2 regions of the Companilactobacillus sp. HBUAS59699 genome follow, and region 1 is predicted to be linked to the other one. Evidence: predicted binding sites of a transcription regulator. Region 1 holds the regulator's gene; the other holds the start of a gene.
The links. The regulator NrdR, encoded in region 1, represses ribonucleotide reductase genes. The targets are predictions, from matches to a motif close to ACACNATATATNGTGT.
Positions count from the first base shown of each region.

Region 2: U8519_RS10760 (deoxynucleoside kinase) is a predicted target of NrdR. The motif match lies at 4,110-4,125, and genes of this name have one in related genera.

Region 1 covers NZ_JAYKTV010000001.1:98,899-107,545, reverse strand. The annotation lists gene U8519_RS00480 (DnaD domain protein) at 1-1,053, opposite strand, end outside; gene nrdR (transcriptional regulator NrdR) at 1,065-1,547, opposite strand; gene coaE (dephospho-CoA kinase) at 1,569-2,162, opposite strand; gene mutM (DNA-formamidopyrimidine glycosylase) at 2,159-2,986, opposite strand; gene polA (DNA polymerase I) at 3,017-5,674, opposite strand; gene U8519_RS00455 (MFS transporter) at 5,772-7,175, opposite strand; gene U8519_RS00450 (multidrug effflux MFS transporter) at 7,325-8,518, opposite strand.
Region 2 covers NZ_JAYKTV010000005.1:204,192-212,838, reverse strand. The annotation lists gene U8519_RS10780 (lysylphosphatidylglycerol synthase transmembrane domain-containing protein) at 1-469, opposite strand, end outside; gene U8519_RS10775 (glycosyltransferase family 4 protein) at 469-1,503, opposite strand; gene U8519_RS10770 (glycosyltransferase family 4 protein) at 1,496-2,695, opposite strand; gene U8519_RS10765 (QueT transporter family protein) at 2,771-3,265, opposite strand; gene U8519_RS10760 (deoxynucleoside kinase) at 3,390-4,040, opposite strand; gene U8519_RS10755 (excinuclease ABC subunit UvrA) at 4,272-6,803, shown strand; gene U8519_RS10750 (glycerophosphodiester phosphodiesterase) at 6,815-7,675, shown strand; gene U8519_RS10745 (adenine deaminase C-terminal domain-containing protein) at 7,693-8,647, opposite strand, start outside.

The sequences.
Region 1 (8,647 bases):
CATATCTCGTAATGCCCGTGATTCCACTGTACCAGTAAAGCCGCCACTCTTCTTTTTCTCAGCGGCTAAGAAGTCAGCTGGTGCCAAAGTCTTCGCTTGTTGCAACAATACATCATCTGCACGATTAAAATGTGTCACTATAGTATTTTGGTTTGTGTTATTAGCTTCATTATTATTCTGAGTTGTGGCATTCTTGATTGAAATATTAGCATTCTTCTCAAAGCGATCTTGAACCGTCCGCTTCAAACGGACTGGATCGATCTTATTATTAACGATGTCACAAGTTTGACCGATCAAATTAATTATGGCTATTTCATCTATGCCATAAAAAGCGTGCAAACTAATGATCAATTCTTGATTCTTTAAGAGATCATCATTACTGATTTTGAACAACTGACCAATTCTTTCCGAAATCAACTCCCAGTCTAGTTGAGAATCATCTGTTTCTTGGATCTTAGGTTTAGGTTGTGTATTCATATCATCAAAATCACTTTGAGCCGATTTAACTTCTGACGGAGTATTTATCAAGTCATCATTACTTAATTGAAATACTTCCAAGAAATCTTTACTGATCTCTTTGGAATCATCAAGAATATCAGTCGATTGGGCATATTTTTTGACTAACTTGTGATAGTTCTTCTCACCTATCTGTTCATACAAAAAAATACTCATTAGATCATCATTAAAAAAATCATGCGGCATTAAAGGCTCAAACAATTGATATACAACGTAATCACCAATGTCATCATGCTTTTCATATGACCGGATCAAACCCAATGCTTCGGCCTTAATGCGTTCATTATAAAAAGTTTTTAAGTCAAGGTCTAATAAGCTCATCAGATCAGCGTGACTCTGACGCTCACTGACTAATTCTTTATTAGGAACCTTCTCCCACAACAGTAAATAAATACTATATGCACGAGTTCCAAGTAACGGCAAATAAAGATCAGTCAAAACATGACGATCATAATCATTTATTTGTCCGTGTGGCAAACACCAATAACCCGTCAATGGTGTAAACTTTGCCGGATCATAATTAAATTCTTTTGCCAATTCAGCACTTCCTAATCTTTATCAGATTTACCTTCAGATCCATCATTTGCCATCATTTCTTGAACCTCTTTCATAAATCCATTCATATCTTTGAATTCACGATAGACGCTGGCAAAGCGGATATAAGTAACATCATCGACATCGGCAAGAATCTTCATGACATATTCACCGATAGTTTGAGAACCAACTTCATTCTCACCGGTTGCACGAATTTGATTTTCTACCTTATCAACGATGCCATTCATTTGATCAATAGTAACTGGGCGCTTTTCAGCTGCACGTACTAATCCTCGCAATAACTTCTCACGACTGAACTCTTCACGATTCCCGTTCTTCTTGATTACTAATAATGGCGATTTTTCGATTCTTTCAAAAGTTGTAAAACGTGTCCCGCAGTATTCGCATTCTCTTCTACGTCTGATAGCGCGTCCCTCATCACTTGGACGACTGTCGACAACTTTTGATGAATCATGATGACAATGTGGACAAATCATATCATCAGCCTCTTTTCTGTATCATAATTTTTTTATCAAATTATAAATTTCAGTTTCTAAAATATTCAAATTACCTGAATTATCAATCACAATATCTGCACGTTTTTTCTTATCTTCCATCGACATTTGTGAATTGATTTTTTTCAAAGCATCTTCTTCACTAATTCTATCACGTTCCATCAAGCGTTCTAACTGTATTTTTTCAGGAATATAAATAGTTATTACTCCATCAAAATAATTTTGATAATTAGATTCAAACAATAATTGAATTTCAAATATTACTATTCTTTTATCATTTGATTCACGGACTTGTTTTATTGTATGTAGAATTTGCTCTCGAATCAATGGTCCTGTGATATTTGTTAACTTTTTTAGCTGATTTTTATCATTAAAAACGATTGAACCTAATTTTTTTCGATTCAAAGATCCGTCACTGAACAAGATTCCTTTACCAAAAGTACTTACAATCTGTTCCAATCCAATAGTACCAGGCTCGACAATATCTCTTGCTACTTGATCAGCGTCGTAAACTACACAACCGTTCTTTCTAAAAATATCCAATACAGTTGATTTACCAGCTGCGATTCCACCCGTTAACCCATAGATCTTGCTCATTTGATTACCTGACAGTGTGGACAGAAGTGTGTACCACGTCCGCCTACTTTTATTTTCTCGATTTCAGTACCGCAACGAGAACAAGGTGTTCCTTCTTTGCCATAAGCGTGCAAGAAATTCTGCATGTGACCTGCATGACCAGTTGAATCTACATACGATCTAACCGTTGATCCACCAGCTTCAATTCCCATTTTCATTTCTTCATTTGAATATTTAATAATATTCTTAATATCATCATCATTCAAGTGATTAGCTGGTGTTTCTGGATGCAGTTTGGCACTCCAAAGGACTTCATCGACGTATATGTTACCAAGTCCACTCATAACTGATTGATCTAACAAAACCGTCTTAATGTCTTTGCGATGTCGCATTATCCTTGGTTTAACATTTTCAAATGTAAATTCATCTGACAAGGGCTCAGGACCTAATTTTGCAATCGACTTATTTCCCGCAAGATCAGACGTTCTCCACAACTGCATTCGACCAAATTTTCTAACATCATTATAAATGAGCTTTTGTCCATCATCCAAAGTAAAAATTGCATGAGAATGTTTATCGATCATTGCTGGATCGGCAGAAACACGATACTTACCTTCCATTCGCAAATGGCTAATGATCGTAAATCCATTATCTAAATGTATCAACAAGAACTTAGCACGACGACCAATATCTTCAATAGTTGTACCAGTCACCATATCAATAAATTGTTGTACATCCCCCGTTATTAAGTTTTGATATCTGATCTCAACGTTAGTGATTTTTTTACCCTTAACTTGAGATATCAATCCTCGTCTAACAGTCTCTACTTCTGGCATTTCAGGCATACTTTTTCACTCATTTCTTTATAAAATTTATTATTTTGCTTCGTACCAACTTTCACCGTGCGCTGATCCAACTTTTAGTGGAACATCTAATTTAACAGCAGAATCCATTACACTTGGTACGAGCTTCTCCAAAATTGGAATTTCAGATTTTGGTGCTTCAAAAATCATTTCATCGTGAACTTGCAATAGTAAGTTAGCTTGCAAGTTCTCTTTTTTGAGCATCTTTTGCATATTGATCATGGCAACTTTAATAATATCAGCCGCACTACCTTGAATAGGTGTGTTCATGGCTGTTCTCTGAGCAAAATTACGAATATTAAAGTTCTTAGAATGAATATCTGGCAAGTATCTACGACGATGCATTATTGTTTCAACATAGCCATTCTCTCTAGCAAATTTAACGATATCATCCATATACTTCTTAACTCCTGGATACTGTTCGAAGTAAGAATCGATGAACTGTGCAGCCTCTTTACGAGTTATACCAATATTCTGTGACAATCCATAGTCACTGATACCATAAACAATACCAAAGTTAGTGGCCTTGGCTTTCCGTCGCATATCAGGTGTAACTTCGTCCGTGCTATCTAATCCAAAGATTCTCATGGCAGTATGTGCATGAATATCGTAATCTTCTTTAAAGGCCTCTTGCATATTCTCATCACCAGAAATATGTGCTAAAACACGTAATTCAACTTGAGAATAATCAGCTGAGAACATTTCCCAATCGTCATCCTGTGGCACGAATGCCTTTCTGATCTGGCGTCCTTCATCAATTCTAATTGGAATATTTTGCAAGTTAGGTTCAATTGATGACAAGCGTCCAGTTTGAGTTAGCGTTTGTTGGTAAATAGTATGAATTCTGTTATCTGGTTGGATAAATTTTTGTAATCCAACTGCATAAGTCGAGTTGATCTTAGAAATTTGACGATAATCCAAGATTTTTTGAACTACTGGTGACTTACTCTTTAATTTTTCAAGTACATCAACCGCAGTTGAATAGCCTGTTTTTGTTTTTTTAATGACAGGTAATTTTAACTTTTCAAACAAGATCACACCTAGTTGTTTAGGTGAATTGATGTTGAATTCTTCACCAGCTTCTTGATAAATCTGTTGTTCAATATCACTCAATTTCTTAGCAAAGTCATTTTGCATTTCTTTTAAGCGACTTGCGTCTACCTTAACACCCTTGATTTCCATACTTGCCAAAACATTCGACAATGGTAATTCGATCTCGTCATACAAACTGTCCTGGTCGTTCTTTTTCAATTCGGCTAACATCTTATCGTGCAATTCATTGATAATATGAGCTTTTTGACACAAGAAATTCATCAGAACCTGATCATCTTCAGGGACTGCCTTTTTGACACCTTTACCATAGAACTCTTCTTCGTTTGGTAAATTATGACCATAGTTTTGAGCCACGATCCCGATATCAGTCTTATTATCATTAGTATCCAATAAGTACGAAACTAACAACATATCAAAACTTACTCCAGCAAATTCACAACCGTAGCGATGCAAGAGTGCAACGGTCTTCTTGTTATCAAAGACATATTTCTCTTTGTTTTCATCGGCCAACCATTGCTTCAATTTATCATTTTCCAAAATAGATATATCAGTTGTGCTGTAATAATTACCGTTGCTTTCGATTGCTATACCAATGATCGTCGAGATGTGATAATTTTCACCGAAATTTTCAACGATAATAGTCTGTGGACCAGCCTCTTCGACAATTTTGTCGATAGCAGCCGAATCTAACTCAGAGAACTTAATATCAGCAAGTTCTTCTTTAGCATCGTCAGTATCAACATCCATCTTTTCAAGAAATGAGTTGAAGTCCATTCGTTGATAGAACTTAATTAGTTGCTCTTGATTATCGCCGTGATATTCCAAATCACCAAGCTTTAATTCTACTGGTGCTTCACAATTAATTGTAGCCAATTTCTTACTCAAGAAAGCCTGATCCTTATCATTGATCAGGTGTTCTTTGAGCTTACTCTTCTTCATTTCATCAACATGCTCATACAGTCCTTCCATAGAGCCGTATTCATTGAGTAACTTGATTGCTGTCTTCTCGCCGACTTTTTCAACGCCAGGATAATGATCAGAAGTATCGCCCATTAATCCTTTCATATCAATGATTTGTTCAGGTGTGATCCCGAGTTTTTCCTTAACATGTTCTGGAGTATAAGCTTCAGTTTCAGTAACACCTTTGACGTTTACTCGTACGGTTACCTTGTCGGTCGTCAATTGTGTCAAATCTCGATCACCAGTAATAACAGTGACATCCATCCCTTCGGATTGGCCTTTACGAGACATAGTTCCGATAATGTCATCAGCTTCGTAATTCTTCAATTCGTAAGTCTTAATTCCACGTAAATTAAGCAACTCTTGAATCAAAGGTAGTTGTTCCATCAATTCTGGTGGAGTTTTGGCACGAGTACCTTTGTAATCTGAAAACATTTTTGTTCTAAAAGTCGTCTTACCAGCATCGAATGCAACGAGTGCATGTGTTGGTGACTCGTCCTTCAAGATTATATCTAGCATATTATTAAATGCATACAAGGCGTTAGTATGGATGCCATCGCCTGAAACAAATTTATCTAATACATTGTGCATGGCAAAAAATGCTCTAAACGAGACACTATTTCCATCAATTAAAAGTAACTTTTTATTTTTCGTCATTTTTTCTCCCACTGGAATGAAATTAACCATTATTATTTTAACAAATTAAGGGTCTCTATAACAGTTGTTGCGTTTAGAGCAGTAAAAAAGTCTAGAATCAATCTAGACTTTTTTGAGGATATTTAACGGCTGCATAAATTACTGATATTAAGATCAAACTTGCCAATAATGTCAGTAAAGCAAAATCTAACTTAGCACCAGTTAATGTATTGATCACATTATTCTTAGTGTTACTCGTAATCGACACAGCTGAGATAACAACTGATAAGACGTTGGTACCCAACGAGCCAGCATACTGTTGCATCATACTGAACAAGGAGTTCTGATCTGATTTCTTACTACCTTGAACTTGAATACTGCCGTCAGACAATGATGTACCAAAACCAAAGTTAAATCCAATTCTCAACAAGGAATATAACAAAATAATTGCTACAAATGATAAGTGGTCACTGAAGATAAAGAACATTCCCGCTCCTAAAGTAACTAAGACACCACTGATCATCATGGGAATCGTCGCCCCTTTTTTGTCATATATTGATCCTGCAATCGGACCGACAGCAGCTCCCAACAATGAACCTGGCAACAACATGATCCCAGCATGACTAGTATCTAGCTTCAAAACTGTTTGTGCAAAAATCGGTAACAGAAATGATAGTCCAATATTAATAAACTGCAAACCAAAATAACTAAACAACCTTAATCTCAATAGATGATTTTTTAAAATTGAAAAATCAATCAACTGACGATCAGTTTTAGAATTATACCAAGCAAAAATACCAAAAATAACTACGGTAATAATAGACCAGATCAGGAACTGACTAGAGAACCATCCATGACTGCCAGCCTGATCAAACGTAAACAGTATCATCGAGAAAATAATTGCTAATCCAGCAACACTGAAATAATCAAAATTAATTCCTTCAACTCCACGCGCAGTTCCTCGAATCGTGAACCAGCCGAGAATTGCTACAATGACGATCAAAGGTGCAATTCCCGCAAAAATCGCCCGCCAGGACCAAAGACCACTGACCACACCACCATAAGTTGGTCCTAAAGCTGGTGCTAAAGAAACAATAATACTGGCAAATCCAGTATAAAGGCCAATCTTTGAACTAGGAACTTCCACAAAAATCAAATTAAACATCAATGGTATCGATAGTCCTGCTGAAATTGCTTGCAAGAGTCTTCCCGTCAACAAAACTGGAAATGATGGAGCAACCAAACAAGTAATAGAACCAATAAAACAAAATATAACTGCAAAAGAAAATATTTTTAAAGGAGCAAACTTCTTTAAGACATACGCTGTAGTACTCATAATAATAGTCGTCAACAACAAATATCCTGTCGTCAGCCATTGAACAGTTCCTAAACTAACGCTTAAGTCTTTAGTCAAAGTCGGAAACGTAACATTCATCGACGTTTCAACTAAGATACTTATGAATGATAACAATCCAACTGCTGCAATAGACAATTTCACACGTGTACTTACTTCTTTTTCCACGTTTAATTCCTCACTTCTATAATTTTTAAACAAAAAAAGAGACATCGTCAAAAACAACGATATCTCCGTCACAGATTTCTAAATTTGAATTTGAGATACAAATCTCAAGCAAGAATTACTTTAATACAGTGAAATAATTTTGTCAAAGATTAGTCATCTAGGACCTCTTGTTGATCGGTTCTTAAGAAAACTACAAAATAACTCAACAACATTACCAAACTGACCACCAACATAAAAATTGGCAAACTTCTAATCGTTCCGTTATGAATCAAACTAGTCACAAATGTTAATAAGCTCACAACTAAGTAATAACCAAAACTAAATATCCCACTCGCACTGCCGATAACATCTTCATAGCCTTTTAAGGCAAGATTAAGAGCTATTGGTAGAGTTGTGTTCAAACCAACAAAAATCATGAAGAAACCAATTATTAAATATATTGGCTTATCAAACTTCAAGCTCACCAACAATAAAATGCTTGAAATAACACTAAAAGCTAAGCCTCCAAGTGCAATCGTTTCGGAACGTACAAAATTCACTGAGTAATTGACTATGATTGCACCGATAATACTTGCTAACGCTAATGTGATACCCAAACTACCATACTGAACTGATGTGAAATCAAAATGTTTCATAAAGATAAATGGTGCTTCTGAATAGTAGCCGAACAAAATACCGTTTATTCCACCAATCAATAATCCATACACTAAGACTGTTGGATCTCTGAGTAATTTATAACAAACCTTAAATAACGATACTGGTTCAACAACTGACTCAGCTTGTGTCTCTGGTAATCTGTACAATGCGTACAACAACACCGCTACTGACATTACTATCAAGGTACTAAATATGTTCTTGTATCCAAGATAATTCTCTACTAATCCACCGATCAATGGTCCAAATGCTGGTGACAATGCCATTGCTGCACCAACTTTTGAGAAGACCTTGGCACCAGTAATACCATCAAAACTTTCTCTCATAATTGTTTGAGTTACCACAGAACCGACACTGGCACCGAACGCTTGAACAAATCTAGATAACAGTAATAGGTCAAATCTCCAGCTGACTAATAAACTAACATTCCCAATCAAGTAGAAGATGATCCCCCACAACATTGCCGGTCGGCGACCGATACGATCAGATAACTGACCCCAGAATAAAACTCCAATTGCGAATGCTACAAAATAAATACTCATTGTTAGTTGAGCAGTTGCTGCACTCACCTGCATATTACTGCTAATACTTGGCAATGCTGGTGTAAAGATGGATTCACTTATTTGCGGAAATCCTACTAACACGATAATTAATAATAATGATGGTACTTTTTTACGGACGTTTTTCATTTTTCTCTCCTAAAATATTACTCTGCTGAAAAACGTCCTCTTCCGTTTGCTGGGACACAAACCATGATGTTACACATGTCCACAGTATTCACCTAATTTCTTTTTAATCTCCGTTGTATGATACGTGAA
Region 2 (8,647 bases), on a different contig from region 1:
AAGTGGCAAGCCCCGAAAAATGTTGCGCAACACTTTTGAAGCTTACCGCCATTGCAATAATAAAATTAACTAGCACCATCGCTTGATAAATTACGAACTTCATCAATAGGACAGAACTTGCTCGACCAGGATCAATCTTCGATTGCATCAATCCAACTAATTGAGCTGGTTGTCCACCTGAAGAAAAAGGTGTGATGGCATTAAACAATGCTTGAATCAATGGTATACGGTACATCTCCCACCAACCAAACTTCCGGTCTTCTTTTTTCTTCAATAAAGTATGTAAGACTAGTGACTCTACTGCATATGACAATAGAATGGATAGAAACGCTACCGCTAGCCAACCGTAATTCAAACTCTGAAACGTTGTGACTAATGACTTGAAGTTGATTTTTCTGGCTTCCCACCAAAAAATACTGACTCCTAGCCCTATCATCACAAATAATGCAACTATATTTTTTCTACTCATTATTTATCCCGTTTAGAAATTTTATATTGATCAGTATAAAAATCATACCAAATCTTACTCAAATTGTCCTCTGAGTACTGTTGTGTAGCCTCTCGAGATTTCTTCTTGAATTCTTTCAGGATATCTCGATTAGCTGCAGCCTTATTTATAAAATCATTCATATCAGAATAATTTCTGGCTGGTTGATAATATCCATAGATTATAGCACGATACAAATCTAGATCTCTCAATAATACTGGTGCGCCACAGGCAAATGCTTCCAATACTGACATTGGAAACAATTCATCATACGAAGGCAGTAAAAATAAGTCACATGCATTGTAATAATCGACCAACTCGTTGCGGTCAACGATACCAGTGAACTTCATATTTTTAGGTGCATTATCGATCATATCTTTGTAGCGGTCATAACCATCGGTTATTTTGCCAAACGAAAAACCACCAGCCCAAATGAATTGTATGTCTGGATTACCTTTAGCTAACTTATAAAAATCATCGATACCCTTGCGCTCTTGAACTTGTCCATCCCCGAACACGATGAACTTATCCTCAGGTACCCCGATTTTCTTACGGAAGGCTTTTTTCTCTTCAGCTGATTTTTCATAGAAATTTTCAGTCGAAACAAAATTAGGAATGTACTTGATTTTATTTCGATCTAAGCCATGAGCTACTAGTTTATCAATAAAAGTTGGATTAACAACAACAATTTGGTCCATTCGCTTATAAAAATTAATTACATATTTATAAAAAATAGACTTTGCTGGTTCTGGTAACTTAATACTTCCTTCTAGTGTCTCAGGCAAAAAATGAACGTATCCTATCTTACGTCCTCTTTTTTTAGAAAACGTTGACAGATAGAATTGTGGATCGATCGTATGATAGTGACTTAAATCACTACGTCCATAGTCATTGATCTTAATATCGAAATCATTGCTAAAACGTTCTTTCAGCAGGTTTATCAATTCCTTATAGGCACTGCCGACGCCCTGTCCTGCGACTTTATCTGCTGATGAAAACATTGTTATTTTAATCATTCGAATACTCCTCTGGATCTATTGATGAATCTGAAAGTTCCTCTCTGACAAAATATTCTTCTGAACGATGGTAAAAGTCCAAAACGGAATTACCAAAGTTATCAGATGAAATGTTATATAGGATCTTATGTCTTGCGTCACGATCGTCAAATGATTTTGGATGATCAAGATATGCAATGATCCTAGGAACTAATTGACTATCTTGTGAGAATGTTACACCAACTGACGGATCTGTCAAAAGCTGATCAGTATATGGCGCACTTCTAACGACGATTTTTAATCCTGAAGCAATTGCTTCAATGTATGTTAATCCTTGAGATTCAGTGTCACTGGATGACACAAAAATATTCGCCATATGATAATATGGTGAGATTTTATCGTGCTCTACTTCTCCAGTAAATATAACACTGTCGTCAATTCCCAAGTCCTTCGACATTTGAACTAATTCTTCCATATCGGGACCATCACCAACGATAACTAACTTAATTTCAGGATTATACTTGAGCAACTCAGGCATTGATCGAAGCATATGATCAATCTTTTTCTCCAAAGCGATTCGACTCAACATCAGTATTACTGGTGTATCTTCAGAAATTCCTAATTGTTCACGTATATCAGATGCGTTAACTGGTTTGGTATATTCTGAAAGGTCCACACCCGTAGGAATAATTGAAATAGGTGCTTTGATTTCATAGCGGTCTAGTGTTGCCTTCACTTGCTTACTTGGAGCAACAACGCCTGAAGCATTCTTCAAGAACATTCTAGACATTTGCTTTACATGATATGGCTTAAGTAAATGACCATTCAAGACGTAATGCAAATAGTCCTCATACATCGTGTGATAAGTATGAACAAACGGTATTTTTAACTGCTTTGCTACAAATTTACCCATTAAACCCATCGAGAATTCTGTCTGTGTATGAACAATGTCCAATTTTAATTCTTTAGCAAGTTCCACCGCATGGAACATCCCTCTGATTGCAATTCTTCTATCAGTAAACGAGATGAACGGTACACTGCTTACCCGAAAAATATTAGGTTCAATTGTTTTTTTAGAAACATTGGGATCGGTTGTTGTAAAAATATAAACTGAATTTCCTTTTCGTTCCAAATCGTTCTTCAATGTTTGGATCGATGTAGCTACTCCACTAACTTGAGGGAAGTATGTATCGGTAAAAATTCCGATATTCATAAAAACATCTCCTCACAATCTTTATAATGATGATTATAACAAAAAAAAGGAGGAATCACTTCCCCCTTTATAGTCTTAATTAATTAATTTACTGAAATTGCGATTTTTCATTAAGAAATAAAAAATTGCAGCGCCAATCGCAACCACTACTACTTCACCTAATGCAACTGATCCAGCATTGATCCAGAATGGAATTTTAAGTACCAAGTGAAGTTCAGCACCAACGATAATACCGTTTACTACGGCACATATAGCTGGAACTGCCCAGATCCATTCCATCTTAGCTGGAACCTTGGTTATCAAGTAGCAAGCAACTGCCGTTGCCAATGTACCAAATAATAAATCATATGCTCCAAGTGATGCACTGAAGATATTAGCGATAAAACAACCAATGATCAGTGACCAGCTGTACTTATGATTAAAAAATGGTAACAACATCAGGATCTCAGAAACTCTAAATTGAACTGGACCATACGAAAATGCTGAAAGTCCAGGTGCAACTGTCACTGCAACATACAAAGCAGCGATAATCGCCAATTGAGTTATATCCCTAGTCTTTAATTTGTTCATAGAAAAAAATCCCCCACTGTTTTTATTTTGGACAGGTTACCAGAAAAACTGTCTTAAATAGATTACCGTATTTTCACATAGACATCAAACTAAAAAAGAAGCTTTTCAGCTTCTTTTCTTTAATTTAATTATTTGATGTAACTCTGTGCTTTGCCAATTCAGCATCGATTTGATCCAAAACAGTTTGAAGATCATCAGGATTTTCAACGAAATCATACTTATCTCCGTCGATCTTCATCTTTGGACTATAATCATAGTCATCATACCAACCGTCATAACGACCGAGCAAGTTATGATAATACTCAACTAATGATGGATCTTGTTCTGGTTGTTCGTAGTCACGGCCACGTTTTTCGATACGTTTGATCATTGTATCGTATGAAATATCAATATGAACTAGTAAGTCTGGAGCTTTTTTTGCAGCAGCATATGGTAGTTCTTGCATCATGTTATCTAGTAATTCGTCATAAACCTTAACTTCTTGAGGTGTAGCACGTCCCATATCTGCATTCATATGAAAGAATAGTGAATCCTCGTAAATTGAACGGTCCAAAACATTATTGTCATCTACCATTGCTTGTTTGATAGATTCAAAGCGCTTGTTCAAAAAATAAATTTGTAATAGAAATGCATATTTCTTAGGATCAGCATAAAAAAGTGGTAACACAGGATTGTTATCGACTTGTTCATAAAATGCCTCTGTTCCTAAATGTTTTGACAAAATAGTTGCCAATGAACTTTTACCGGCTCCAATAGTGCCGCTCAATACGATCATCATTATTCTCCTCCAACCAATTCATTAAATAATCTGTAAAAAATCAACATTCACTATAATAACACTTAACGACTAGATATTGTATACAAATCTAAGCCTTATCCATATATGGTAGTGTTTTCACATGCTTGGAGCTTGATGCAGTAGGATTCAACTTTTAAAAAAATCCTAATTTCACAATATAATTGGCAGCAATGTTAAAATGTTAATGCAAAATGGAAGGAGTTAATTATGGTAATTAGACACAAAAATTATATTCCAGACAATATCGAGGTTCGTGGTGCAAATGCTAATAATCTGAAGAACTTAAATATTGATATTCCTCTCAATTCTTTTGTAGCAATAACTGGTGTTTCCGGATCAGGTAAGTCATCACTGGCAATGGATACAATTTATTCTGAAGGTGCTAGAAAATATCTCAACGCACTTTCTACTTATACTAGACGTCGCATCACTCAAATGGGACGTTCAAATGTGAAAGACATCAAGAATCTACCTTCCACAATTGCTTTGAGACAACGGCCAGTGGTTCCTGGAGTTCGCTCAACAGTTGGTACAATGACTGAAAGTCTAAATATCTTACGTTTGATGTTTTCTCGACTAGCATCAGTCAAATGTCCTAATGGACACAGACTTGATCCAACTCTAAAAATATCGCAAGTTATGGATCTACCTACCTCTGATGACAATATGGGTGTTTTAACTTGTCTAGTTTGCCACGTACATTTTATGGCATTTGGTGCTGAAGACTTTGCCTTTAATTCCACTGGCGCCTGCCCTACTTGCCAAGGAACTGGCTTCTTAAAAACTATCGAATTAGATAAAATCATTCCTGACAAAACTTTGACCATTGCTGAAGGTGCCGTACGTTCATGGCGCTTACCAGGTCGTTCACTTCAAATCGAAGTTGTTCAAGAACTAGGCGTTAGAGTTGATGTTCCCTTTAAAGATCTAACTGAAAAAGAAAAAGACATCGTCGTCAACGGTAAAGGTGTAAAAAAAGAAGTGATCATCCCTACTTCAACTGGTAAATCATTTAAACTAAATGCATTATATGAAAATGCCATCGACGCCGTTAAACATAGTTTGAATAGTACCAAAAACGAAAATACTCTTAAGCGATTAGGCAGATTTTATTCTATTAAAGAATGCCCAAATTGTTTAGGTAGCAGATTTGATCCAAAATTATTCAATAATGAATTAGTCGGTAAAAATATTGCTCAGGTTTGTCAATTGAGTATTAGCCAATTACAAGACTTCTGTAATGACATCATGGATTGGCTTCCTGATGATATGCAAAAATTAGGCAAAAACTTAACTAATGAGTTATTAGAATTATTACAGCCGATCGATGACTTAGGCTTAAACTATTTAACACTCACACGTGCTGGCAATACTTTGTCCACAGGTGAATTACAAAGAATCCAATTAGCTCGGACCATTCGTAATCAAATGACTGGAGTGTTATACGTCTTAGATGAACCAAGTGTTGGTTTGCATCCGGCTAATGTTACTGGTTTGATAAAGATCTTACGTGAACTAGTAAAATTAGGTAACTCGCTCATCGTCGTTGATCACGATACTAGTATTATTGCAGCAGCTGATTATGTTATTGAAATTGGACCATCATCAGGTGCCAGCGGTGGACAAGTTATTTCTAAAGGAACCGTTGATGATATTAAGAACAATCACGACTCCGTCATCGAACCATATTTGACCGGTGATGCAAATATCCTTTGCCATCAACAAACTAAACCATTCACTAAAGGTACTATCAGCGTCGAAATTGGTGACCGCTTCAATATTCACGGTATGAAGGCCAAATTCAGTAAAGAATCATTAAATGTAGTATCAGGAATGTCTGGATCAGGTAAAACCACACTTGTCTTCGACAGTTTCATCAATGCTTTGGAGGACAAATTAAACGGTGACCCTATTCCAAAATATGTTAAGTCTCTTGATACTAATGGTATCAAAAATGTTTTGACGGTTGACTCCACGCCGATCGGTAAGAATGTTCGTTCCACAGTTGCAACCTATACTAAGATTCTAGACAAGGTTCGTAAATTATTCGCTGCAACAGAGCAAGCTAAAGCTAAGAAATACACTGCCAGTTATTTCTCATATAACAATAAAGAAGGTGCCTGCCCTAACTGCGGTGGAACTGGAGTCATAACCTTAGATATTCAGTATCTTCCTGATATGGTAGAAACTTGCCCAGTATGTCACGGTAATCGTTACAATCCCGACATTCTAGCAATAACTTGGCATGGCAAAAATATTGCCGAAATATTAAATATGTCTATTACTGAAGCAGCTGACTTTTTCAAAGATGAAACTAATATTGAAAACACCATAGATACACTTAATGAAATTGGTTTGAATTATTTAGAACTTGGGGAAAGTACTCCAACCTTATCAGGTGGTGAAGCTCAAAGATTAAAACTAGTTACCTACATGAAACGCAGTCAAAAGAACCAATTATTCGTCTTCGATGAGCCTAGTGTCGGCCTCCATCCTAAGGATGTCTCAGTATTGATCGGCGTTCTAAATAAATTGATCGACAATCACGCTACCGTTATTGTCATTGAACACGATCTTGATATTATTGCCAATGCCGACTATATTAATGATCTTGGTCCCGAGGGTGGGATCAATGGTGGTAAAATTATAGCCAGTGGAACTCCTCAAGAAATTTGTGATTCCAAAGATAGTATCACTGGAAAATATCTTAAAGAGCATATGAAATTATTTAACATTTAAGGGAATTAAACATGAAAAAAATACCTACAATTCTAAGTATCGCTGCCATACTAATAGGAATAACAACTGCTGGTATCACGGCAAATGCTGCCGCCAAAGCCAAAAACCTAACATCAGTAGAGACCAGCATCAATCATGCCTCACCTGAAACTCCGTTAGTCTTCTCTCACCGTGGCAGTCCTTACAATCAACCTGAGCATTCCTTTGCCGGATACAACACCGCTATTAAAGATGGTAGTCAATATATCGAACAAGACGTATGGATGAATAAAGACGGTAATCTATATGTTTCTCATGACAACAATTTGAAACGCACGACTGGCAAAAATATCAAAATTTCTGATTCGACTGATCAGAAACTTTCTAAAATAAAATTAGCTAACGGTGAAAAATTGCATAAACTCAGTGATGTCTTCAAGCATTACAAGAAAAACGTTCATTATATTATAGAAGCAAAGAAAAACGCCGGTGATAATACTGATACTGAACAAGCCTTAGCAAAGGTACTCAATAAGTATAAAATGAATAACAATATTATCATGCAAGATAGCAGCATCCCTGGTATTGAAAAATTCCATAGTAAAAAAGCCCAAAAGAATATACCTATTCTATGGTTACTAGATTCCGTAACCGAAAGACAGTATACTGAGGAAATCGACAATGCGCCTCGTTATATTACCTTTATTTCGATAGACCAAAATCAATGGACTAAAAAGCTCATCAAAAAAGCCCATGACAATGGTTTTAAAACCAATGCCTGGACCCTAGATACTTATAATGATAACTACAATGCATTAAAGGTTTACAAATTCGATAGTGTATTTACTAATAACACAAAAGAGACTAACAAATTAATAGATAAATGGAAATGAAAAAGCTAGCTTAACGGCTAGCTTTTTTTAACGCTCAAAATTGGATCAAACAATTTCAAACCAATACAATCGGTTGGTCCCAAATCAGTAATTGCCAAGTCAGGTATAGCTGTAATTGGTAAGAAAGTCATATAAAACATTGGATCATCAACTTTACTACCCAAATCACGAGCTGCCTTGAGAATGCTCTTCTCTTGTTGCACTACTTCTGCCGGAGTTGCTTCTGATACGATTCCAGCAATTGGCAACGGCAAGAAACTTAGAACCTGTTGGTCTTTAACAACGATTTGTCCACCACCACGTGTGATCAATTCATTAGCAGCAAATGCCATATCGTCAGCGTTAACACCCATAACGATTAGATTATTATCATCCGGTGCGGCAGTCGAAGCCATTGCTCCGGCCTGCAGACCCCATCCTGAAGTGAATCCCAAAGATTTATTTCCATTAATACCAAATCTTTCGATAACAGAAACCAAAGCGACATCTTTAGATGGATCAATTTCAATCTGATGATCTTTGATATTCAATTCAACGTCACGACGTTTTCTGACAAATGGTCCAACACTCTTAATCGTCTCAACATTTGCCACACCGGATTCAATATCAACTTTATAAACAAAGTCATCTGGCGTAAGCTTCTTAGCTTTGACTGAATGCATGATTTCATCTGAATACTTGATCGTTGAAGTTTTATTTTCTTCAACGATTTTACCTTTTGAAATCACTTCTGAAATTTTAAATTCATTCAAATCTTTAACAAATAAAATATCAGCATCCCGATTAGGTGCAATCATACCAACTTGATCATCGATTCGATATGCTTCAGCTGAATTGATCGTTGCCATTTGAATGGCCGTTAATGGCTCTACTCCAGCCTTAATTGCCAGACGAACGACGTGATCCAGATGTCCTAATTCAGCAATATCAGTTGCCGTAACATCATCTGTACAGAAGCTAACGTGACGAGCA